DNA from 3 places in the Limosilactobacillus urinaemulieris genome. Region 3 is predicted to be linked to each of the others. Evidence: riboswitches for the same ligand, from Rfam matches in the RefSeq annotation. Region 3 holds a riboswitch; each other region holds the start of a gene.
The links. A riboswitch is a leader RNA that binds a small molecule or an ion and turns the genes downstream of it on or off. The one in region 3 is predicted to bind thiamine pyrophosphate.

Region 1 (3,283 bases), on a different contig from region 3:
ATAATCAACTACGCCAGCTAAGTAATCCAATTGGTGACTCACAATTAGCAAGGTTTGCGGAAAGGATTGCTTACTTTGTTCAATAAGTGCCAGTAACTTTTGTAATGATTGATGATCAAGACCAGCAAAGGGCTCGTCCATTAGCAAAATTTCCTGCCCCATTACCAACATGACAAGGTTTTGGATGAGTTTTCGCTGACCACCACTCAGTGAATAAATAATTCTTTGACTAATGTCAGGTAAACCGACCATTGCTAAAAGCTCTTTTGTCGTTTTTTGAGTTAAAAACGGATTACGACCGTTCTTGATGCTTAACATTAATTCTTCACTGACAGTAACGTTTAAGAACTGCTGATTAGTTTCTTGGAAAATTAGACCAACTTTAGAATAATATTTCCCGGGGAATATTTTTTTGATATTTTGCCCCTTATACGTTATTTCTCCCTGATAAGGAGTTAGTTTAGCGATTGACTTAAGGAAAGTTGACTTTCCCGCACCGCTAGACCCAGTTAATAAGGTAACCTTATTCTGAATGATATTAAAGCTGGTAGGGTTAATAAGGGGAGTTTGATTACGACTTACGGCATAGTCTTTTAATTTCATGACGACATTGGCAGTTAGTGGCGGTATCTTGGTGATGAGATTGGTACTATGTTGGTGATCAGCATTGTTTAACAGTGTCGAGCTATCATGAGGTGAAAGCAGTGAGGCTTCAGAATTGTGAAACTGGACAACAAGCTGACTAAATTTTTGGTAATTGTGGAGATCATGATCGCTGATAATGATCGTTGTACCCTTTTCATTTTGCAGTTGGGTTAGCTTTTGAAGGAGAAACTGCCGGTTAGCTTCATCAATACTTGAAAAAGGTTCGTCTAGTAAAATAATCTCTGCCTTCATTGCAATTGTAATTGCCAACGCAACCCGCTGTAGTTGACCGCCAGAAAGGGTAGTTAGTTTCTGCTGGGCGAGCTTTTCTAAGCCGACAAAAGTTAACGCACTTTTTACCTGTTTATTGATCTCTTCGTGGGGAACTTGAAGATTTTCTAGGGTAAATTCTAATTCATGTTGTGGCGTATCCATTGTGAATTGCATTGCCGGATCTTGAAAGAGCATTCCAACTCGTTGTCCGTGGGGAATGGCGACTTTTCCTGAACACTTGCCACCATATTTTGGAAGTAAGCCAGCAATCACTTTTAGCAGGGTTGTTTTTCCGCTACCAACGGGTCCACTAAAGATGATTGAAGTATGAAGTGGTAACTCAAGGGAGACATCGTTAAGAATTGGCTGATCACCGTCATATGAGAATGTCAGGTGTTGAATAGCGATTGATTCCATTTATTTTACCTCGGAAGGACGTGACTTCTGTTTAACAGGTTAATAATGAGCTTAACGAGAACACCGGTGAAGAAAAACATTGATAACCAGCGAACAATTAACATCACAATTAACATTGAAAATGGGAAATGGCTGTAACCATTCCGGAACCAGTCCCAAACAAATGTCAGGATCGTGGTAGTGGTTGCGGAGAGAAGCAAGGTCACCCAATTGTATATTTTATAAAGCGTTAAGGTAAAACCAAGCTCAGTCCCGGCCCCTTGAACCAGTCCCGAGAGCAGAGTGGTTACGCCCCATTGATCACCAAGGAGCATCTCCACAACGGCACTGAGAAATTCACCGAGAAATGAGGCACCGGGAAGTCGGAGCATAAAACCAGCTAACGGGCCAGCCATACACCAAATGCCTAATGTAATATCGTTAGCCATTGGCCCATAGCCAAAGGGAGTCAGGGCAATTGTTAAGCCGTTATAAAGCAGACCGGTTGCTAAGTAGATCACTCCAAAAACGATTCCGATGATTGCTAAGAGAATAATATCCTTTAAGTGAAATTGATGAAACATAATAATTCCTTTCTTGGGGAAAGAAAAAGAACCGTGACAAAAATGTCATGGTCCCTTAAATGGTTGATTGAAAACGCGCTTCCTTCGCTAGCATTATCTAGACAGGTTCAATGGGTCTAATCTCAGCCAAGTGGCACCCCAGACATATAAATTTCTTTTGTTGTTATCATCATACAACAAAAACAGGTTCTTCGACAGTTAATTTAGTGATTAGCTAAAAGATTAATCAGGTGGTTCATAAAGACAGGGACAAATCGTTCTTGGTTAACGTTAATTGCCACCTTGACATTTGGGTGGCGAGCATTCAGCCGTGCTTTATCGCCGATTGTTCGGGCATAGTTGTGCTTGTTAGTAATAACCTTCATTGGCAGGGCAAGAGTGGTTACAAATGATGGGTCAATTGCCACACCAACTGCCAGTGGATCGTGAATTGCGCAGCCGTGCTTATCAATTCCTAACCGGTAATAGGCGTCAATGTAGAAGTCAGTAAGGTCAGCATAGGCAGTGCCAGCTGGTGTTCCCAAATTGCGCCACTGTTGAGTTTCTTTTTTTGTGAGAAGGGTCCGTAAAGTAACGTCAAGACCAACCATTGTAATTGGTAATGGACTAGTAAAGACCTCATTAGCTGCTTCAGCATCTTGATTGATATTTGCCTCAGCAACATCGCTAACGTTTCCTTCAACTGTCAGCGCCCCGCCCATTAGAGTAACGTTACCGATTAATTGGCTGATCTGTGGATCGCGATGTAGTGCAGCAGCAAGATTCGTCAATGGACCGGTAGGAACGATAATGAGGTCTTTATTATATTGATGGGTTGCTTCAATAATAAAGTCGACACCATCTTTAGGTTGAACTCGGTGGGATGGTTTGGGAAGTGAAATATCACCAATCCCGTTGCTTCCATGGATCTCCTTACTAACCTGCATGACTGTAAAATGGTCAGTAGTGCTTGAATGGCTAAGTCCCTTAAAAACGGGGACATCTTGGCCGAGTAATTCAAGAAGCTGTAATGAGTTTTTAGCGGTTTGCTCTAGCAAGTTATTACCATAAGAGGCGACAACCCCGATTAGGTCAATGTTTGGGTCAGCAATTGCATATGCAAGAGCTAACGCATCATCAACCCCCGTATCTAGATCTAAGATCATTTTTTTGGTGGCCATGATATTTTCCTCCAGTTAGTTATTTATGTTAATAATAGCTAAATGATAGCGGCCCCGCAATTTTAATTTCAGTGAAAATCAATTACAATAAGAAAAAAGAACAGAGAGGAGCCATTACGAATGGCAAAAATGTATGACATTACAATTATTGGTGGCGGCCCCGCAGGAATGTTTGCGGCCTTTTATTGTGGACTCCATGAATTAAATGCCCAATTGATCGAAAGC
Region 2 (3,283 bases), on a different contig from region 3:
TGGCTTGCTGGCGATGATAAAAGTCAAACAAAAGATCATGATGGTAAGCTAAATGATCCAAATATCATTTACCTGTATACAGATGGTGGTTCACGCAATCACGGTAATAAGCCGGGGCAGCACGTTAAGCAAACAGATAAAGCGGCTTGGGCATTGTTGATCAGTAAAGACGGTCAGCAATTTACCAAGACTGGTGGTGAATTTGGCGCGACGAATAACCGGATGGAATTAATGGCACTCCGGAATGCTCTCCAGATTTTAGTAAAGAACCGGAAGCAAGAGGAACCAATTATTGCAGTTCTTGACTCACACTATGTCTTGGATCCGATCATGAAAAATTGGCTAAACGGTTGGCAACGCCGGGGATGGAAAACAAGCGCTGGTTCGCCGGTTGCTAATCGTGAGTTGTGGCAAGAGGTTATTCAATTACTACCACAGTTTAAACAGTTACATTTTCAATGGACCAAGGGACACGCAAATAACCAAGGAAATATTGTTGTTGATCACTTATTAAACCAAACAATGGATCAAATGGGGGAAGAATAATGAAAATTGGAATTGATAAGATGGCATTTGCAACTACTGATGAGTATATTGATTTACGCGAACTAGCTCGTAAACGGGGGGATGAACCTGATAAGTACACAATTGGAATTGGTCAGGATCGACAGGCAGTTGTTCCGCCAACCCAAGATATTGTTACTTTAGGAGCAACGGCTGCCAAGAAGCTTTTATCCAAAGATGATAAAAGACATCTTTCCACCGTGATCGTAGCTACTGAATCAGGGATTGATAATTCCAAGGCAAGTGCCATTTATATCAAACATCTTTTGGGACTGGATGATTTTACCCGTGCAGTTGAACTAAAGGAAGCCTGTTATTCAGCAACAGCAGGGATTCAGTTTGCTAAAGGGTTAGTCGCAATGAGTCCCCAGTCGACAGTCCTAGTAATTGCAGCTGATATTGCTCGTTATGGGTTAAAAACACCTGGTGAGGTTACCCAAGGGGCTGGGGCAGTTGCAATGTTGATTTCTGCTGCTCCTCATATCTTGGCTCTTGAGGATACTACGGTTTCATATACAAAGGATGTTATGGACTTTTGGCGGCCACTTTACGCAACTGAAGCACATGTGGATGGCAAATACTCGACTAATGTTTACGTTGACTTTTTCCTTCAGTGCTGGCAACGCTATCAGCAAATGACTGGACGACAACTGGATGATTTTGCTGCCTTAACTTTCCACTTGCCATTTACCAAGATGGGGAAGAAGGCACTGGAGGCACTCCTTAAGGACAATCAATCACCGGTTGCTGACAAAATGCGTGAGCAGCTGACCGCAAGTCAAAAGTACTGTCGTGAGGTAGGAAACCTCTATACGGGTTCACTTTACCTTGGAGTAATGTCATTGTTGCAAAATGGTCAGGTTAATCCTGGGGACCGGATTGGTCTTTTTAGTTACGGTTCTGGAGCAGAAGGTGAATTCTACAGTGGAATTCTTCAGCCTCACTTTGAAAAATACCTGAGTGACGTTAAGGATGATCTAGCAAATCGTCATCAGGTTTCAATTGCTGAATATGAGAAGCAGTTCAACTCACAGCTGGGGATGAACCCGGACGATGTTGAATTAGATTGGCAATCAGATCCAGCACCGTTTATATTAAAGGGTCAAAAAGAACACAAACGGATTTATCAGGAAAAGAAATAAAATGTTACAATATAATTAACACAAACGGGGAGCTTGTATAACAGGCTGAGAGGAAGATGTGATCTTCGACCCATGGGACCTGATTTGGATAATGCCAACGGAGGGAATTCAGTTAAGAATTTTAAAATCGATCAGGTAGGTGCCTAGTCGATTTTTCTTTATCAAGATCAAGTTTCGCTAATCAATAAAAGGATGGTGGAACTGATGCAACATAAGACATCACTAGTAGAAAATGGAATGATTTGGTGCGGCGCGGGAATATCAATTGCGGAGATCCTGACAGGAACTTACTTAGCACCATTAGGGATGACCAAGGGAATAGTGGCCATTATCTTAGGTCATTTGATTGGCTGTGGGTTGCTGTTCCTTGCTGGAATAATCGGTGGCCAGTTGCGGATTAGTGCGATGGAATCGGTAAAAATCAGTTTTGGCCAATTTGGTGGAATCTTTTTTGCTAGTCTAAATGTTTTACAATTGATCGGCTGGACGGGAATCATGATTTATGATGGTTCGCTAGCGGCTAATGGTCTTTGGAAATTGGGCCGGTCACTATGGTGCGGATTGATTGGATTCCTAATCATAGTGTGGTTAATTATCGGGATTCGTCGCTTAAAATGGCTGAACACCGTTGCCTTAACTGCTTTATTACTTTTGACGGTTTGGTTATGCTATTTAATCTTTGCTGAACCACATGTAAATAATCATTTAGGGGCATTATCATTTGGACAAGGATTAGAATTAGCCGTTTCGATGCCCCTATCCTGGCTTCCCTTAATTTCCGATTATACTTCGGTTGCCCAAAACCCGATCCAAGCGAGTGGAGTTAGTGCAATCACTTATGGTGTCATTAGCTGTTGGATGGCAATTGTCGGCCTTGGCGCAACCTTATTAACCGGGCAGACAGATATTGCTAAAATAATGGTTAGTGCTGGCGTTGGGATTAGTGGCCTGATTATTGTCCTCCTGTCAACAGTCACTACAACGTTTATGGATGCCTATTCTGCAGGAGTCTCTGCACAAACATTAAAGGTTAAGTGGTCTTCACGTTTAACGGCGATTATTGTAACCGTTATTGGAAGTGCTGGTGCAATTATTTTGCCGATGGATAATTTTAGTAACTTTCTTTACATCATTAGCTCAGTCTTTACTCCAATGATTGCGATTCAGATTATGGATCGATTTGTTCTTCGCCTTAACAATAAGGATCGTTGGATTAGTTGGAATCATTTTGCCTTATGGCTAGTTGGTTTTATAGTATACCGCTGCTTGATGTTAGTAGATCTTCCCGTAGGAAATACGTTGCCTGATATTTTGATTGTGATGTTTTTAGTATGGCTTGCCGATCGGAAAAGGGAGTGGGGCAGTGTGGGGCAGAACTAGCTTGTCTAGTTCGTCTTCCACCCTCGTCGACGCGAAGCTAGCCTACTAGGGGTTGATCAAATGCTGATCTATCAGTATTTGAACTGCTAGCCAGCTACTGTGCAGTATTACCTTTAAAACAGTGAAGAGGTCGGGTTATTTTGGGTATACACTTTCTGGTATTGATAAAAAATCAATGCCAGTTTTTTTGTACACAA
Region 3 (3,283 bases):
AGAATTGACTGGTGTTCTTAATATCGGTTGTGTTGTTTCAAAGGTTTCAAAATTCGTAATGAAAATTATTAGTAACTTTCAGAAAAAAATATCCAAAGGTAAGCTTTAACCTTTACGATGGTAACGGTGATCTGCTTCGTCAGCGCTTGGATTCCGGTTTAGAAGATTTTGCTGTGTTGATTGAACCAGTCGAGGCTGCTAAGTATAACTTTATTGTTTTACCAGTTCATGAGCAGTGGGGATTAATTACCAAAAGATCTGATCAACTAGCAAAAAACATTCGATTACCAAAAGTGATCTTTATAAACTACCACTAATTATTCCGACCCGGAATATTGTTCGTGATGAAATTAGTGATGTTTTAAAATTAGACCAAACAAAGTTAAATATCATGGCGACAAATAACTTACCAAGTAACGCCTATGAACTGCTAAAAGCCGGAAATTATTATATGCTGGGAATTCAAGGGATCGTTAATTCATTCCATGATCCCGAACTGACATTTATCCCCTTTTCGCCACATAAAGACACTGGTCACGTTCTTGCATGGCGCAAAAACACCGTCGTTACTCCCGTAATGGAAAAATTTCTTCAAGAATTTGCTGATCAAGCTGAAAATTCTTGAAAGATTGAAATTGATGGGATAAACGACTTACAATAAATTATCAACATTCTAAGGAGTGAAATCAATGCTATATAACGCAGCGCTAGTTCTTGAAGGTGGCGCTTTTAGAGGACAATATACCGCTGGCGTCTGTGACACGTTCCTCGCTAATCACATTGAATTTAGTAGTGTAATTGGCGTTTCTGCCGGCTCGTTGAATGGTGTCAACTTCGTAGCAAAGCAATATGGTCGAGCAGCAAATATTAATATTGATCACCGTCATGATCGCAACTATATTTCAATGACGCGTCTTTTCAAACGTCAAGTGATCAACATGAACTACCTATTTGAGGATCATGGCCTTTCATGGCATAACTTTGATGAACGAGCCTATATCAGGTCAGCTTCACACTTCACGGCTGTTGCTACTAGGCTTCAGGATGGAAAAAAAGCACTTTTTACAGACTTAACGGGTGAGAAACTGACTCAAGTATTAATTGCTTCTTGCTCAATGCCATTTATGATGGATCCCGCCCCGACTCCTGATGGTCTTTGTCTTGATGGCGGAATTGCCGATTCAATTCCCTTTGATGTCGCCCAGGAACAGGGTTACGATAAAATTGTTGTGATCCGTACTCGTGATGTTAGTTACCGAAAGAAACCTTCAAGTCGACCAGTTTGCCAATTGTACCGCCGTTATTTCAAAGACTATCCCCAGTTTGCTGAAGCTGGAATCCTTCGTCCAGAGGTCTATAATCAACAAGTCGCTCAGATCGAACATCTCAGAAGAACAGGCCAAGTCTTTAATATTGCTCCTCAGCACCCAGTCAAGGTTAGCCGGGTTGAAAGTAACGTTAAAAAGATCCGGAAGCTATACGAAACTGGGCGTCAAGAAGCTCGACAACTGTTGCCAAGTTTAATTGACTACCTTAATGCTTAAAAGCGGTTTCTATGTTATTATAATGGTATGTTAATGAACAGCATTAGGGGTGTCTGTTTGCCAGACTGAGATGTATTAAGATATACGGACCCTTGAACCTGTTAAGCTAGTACTTGCGAAGGAAAATGCTAACTCAATATATAAAATAATGGAGCTGTTAGTTAACGATTAACTAGTAGCTCCTTTTTTAGGACGTGAGATTTTGACTAAATTACAACTAAAACTATTAGAACAACTTCGTCAGCAAAATCCGGTAGTATTAACAATCGCCAATATGGTAACGCCAGATAAGGTTGCCGATGGGTTGAGTGCGATTGGTGCTTCCCCAATTATGTCTATCGCACCTCAAGAATCTTTAGAAATGGTAGAATTAGCCGATGCTATTACGATTAATTTGGGAACGATCGACGACAAGCAAAAGGATGAGGTTATTGCCGTTTTAAAAGCTAATCATAATCAGAAACCAATAGTTCTTGATCCGGTTGCAATTGGTGCTAGTCATTACCGGTTAGCTTTTGCGAAACAACTATTACATAATTATCGATTTACTGTTATTCGCGGTAACGCTGGCGAAATTGCTGCTTTAGCGAATATTAACTGGCATTCACGTGGAATTGACAGCGGAAATGGCCAAGCTGATCTTCACAAGATCGCTAACACGGTCGCTCAAGAATACCATTGTATTGTCGTTCTTACTGGTCAAACTGATATCATAACGGATGGCAATAATACTTTTATTAATCAACTTTCTACTAGTTATTTCGTGACTAACGTGGGTAGTGGCGATGTTCTTTCTAGTGTCATTGCTGCTTATCTCAGCATAAGTAAAGATTATTATGCAGCCGCTTGTACCGCAACCAAGGTCTTTTCTGCCGCTGGAGTTAAGGCTGCTAGAGAGTCAAGCGGTTTTGGTCAATGGCAAGTCAAATTCCGAGATGAACTAGCAACACTTAATTCAAGCGAAGTTCTCTCAGTATTATAAATAATAAAGGAGTTCCTAATAATGACAAATGACTTTCCCCAGGCTCTAACAATTGCCGGTACTGATTCTGGCGGTGGTGCCGGAATTTCTGCTGACTTTAAGACAATGCAAATGCGCGGTGTCTTTGCCACAATGGTTGTTGTTGCGGTCACGGCACAAAATACTCTCGGTGTTCAAGATGCCTTAGCAATGCCACCAAAATTAATTGACGAGCAATTTGCCTCCCTAGCTGCTGATTTTAAGATCCGGGCTTGCAAAACAGGAATGTTAGCTGATCCACTGCGGGTAAAAACGGTCGTAAAAAACTTGAAACAGTATGATTTTGGCCCATTAACGGTAGATCCCGTGATGATCGCTAAAGGAGGTGCTAAACTTTTAAGTGATGACGCAATTAGCGTAGTTCGAGACCAGTTACTACCGCTTGCTGATTTAGTTACCCCCAATCTTCCAGAAGCTGAAGAACTAACACAAATGCAGATCACAACAGAAGCTGAAATGGAAGCTGCCGGACACCATCTCCAATCAATGGGAGCCAAGAACGTTCTGGTTAAGGGTGGTCACTTTTCAAGTGATGATGAAGCTAACGACTTTGTATTATTAGCTGATGGTCACTCATTTTGGATGACTGCCAAGCGGAAACAAACTCAGAATACTCATGGTACTGGTGATACTATTTCTTCTTGTATCACAGCTGAACTCGCTAAGGGCAAATCAATGGAAGATGCCCTTAAAATTGGAAAGGCCTATGTTGAAGCAA

Region 1: it holds a riboswitch for thiamine pyrophosphate, as region 3 does, so the genes downstream of both, MR181_RS03120 (ECF transporter S component) here and thiM (hydroxyethylthiazole kinase) in region 3, are expected to answer to the same signal.
Region 2: it holds a riboswitch for thiamine pyrophosphate, as region 3 does, so the genes downstream of both, cytX (putative hydroxymethylpyrimidine transporter CytX) here and thiM (hydroxyethylthiazole kinase) in region 3, are expected to answer to the same signal.

The regions. Positions count from the first base shown of each region.
Region 1 covers NZ_CAKOBX010000003.1:109,271-112,553, reverse strand. The annotation lists gene MR181_RS03125 (ABC transporter ATP-binding protein) at 1-1,335, opposite strand, end outside; gene MR181_RS03120 (ECF transporter S component) at 1,341-1,898, opposite strand; TPP riboswitch at 1,960-2,049, opposite strand; gene MR181_RS03115 (nucleoside hydrolase) at 2,102-3,058, opposite strand; gene MR181_RS03110 (NAD(P)/FAD-dependent oxidoreductase) at 3,179-3,283, shown strand, end outside.
Region 2 covers NZ_CAKOBX010000009.1:94,039-97,321, forward strand. The annotation lists gene MR181_RS07440 (ribonuclease H family protein) at 1-546, shown strand, start outside; gene MR181_RS07445 (hydroxymethylglutaryl-CoA synthase) at 546-1,706, shown strand; TPP riboswitch at 1,722-1,829, shown strand; gene cytX (putative hydroxymethylpyrimidine transporter CytX) at 1,911-3,086, shown strand.
Region 3 covers NZ_CAKOBX010000010.1:80,511-83,793, reverse strand. The annotation lists gene MR181_RS08880 (LysR family transcriptional regulator) at 1-109, shown strand, start outside; gene MR181_RS08875 (hypothetical protein) at 174-317, shown strand; gene MR181_RS08870 (LysR family transcriptional regulator) at 284-625, shown strand; gene MR181_RS07850 (patatin-like phospholipase family protein) at 690-1,544, shown strand; TPP riboswitch at 1,580-1,685, shown strand; gene thiM (hydroxyethylthiazole kinase) at 1,747-2,526, shown strand; gene thiD (bifunctional hydroxymethylpyrimidine kinase/phosphomethylpyrimidine kinase) at 2,548-3,283, shown strand, end outside.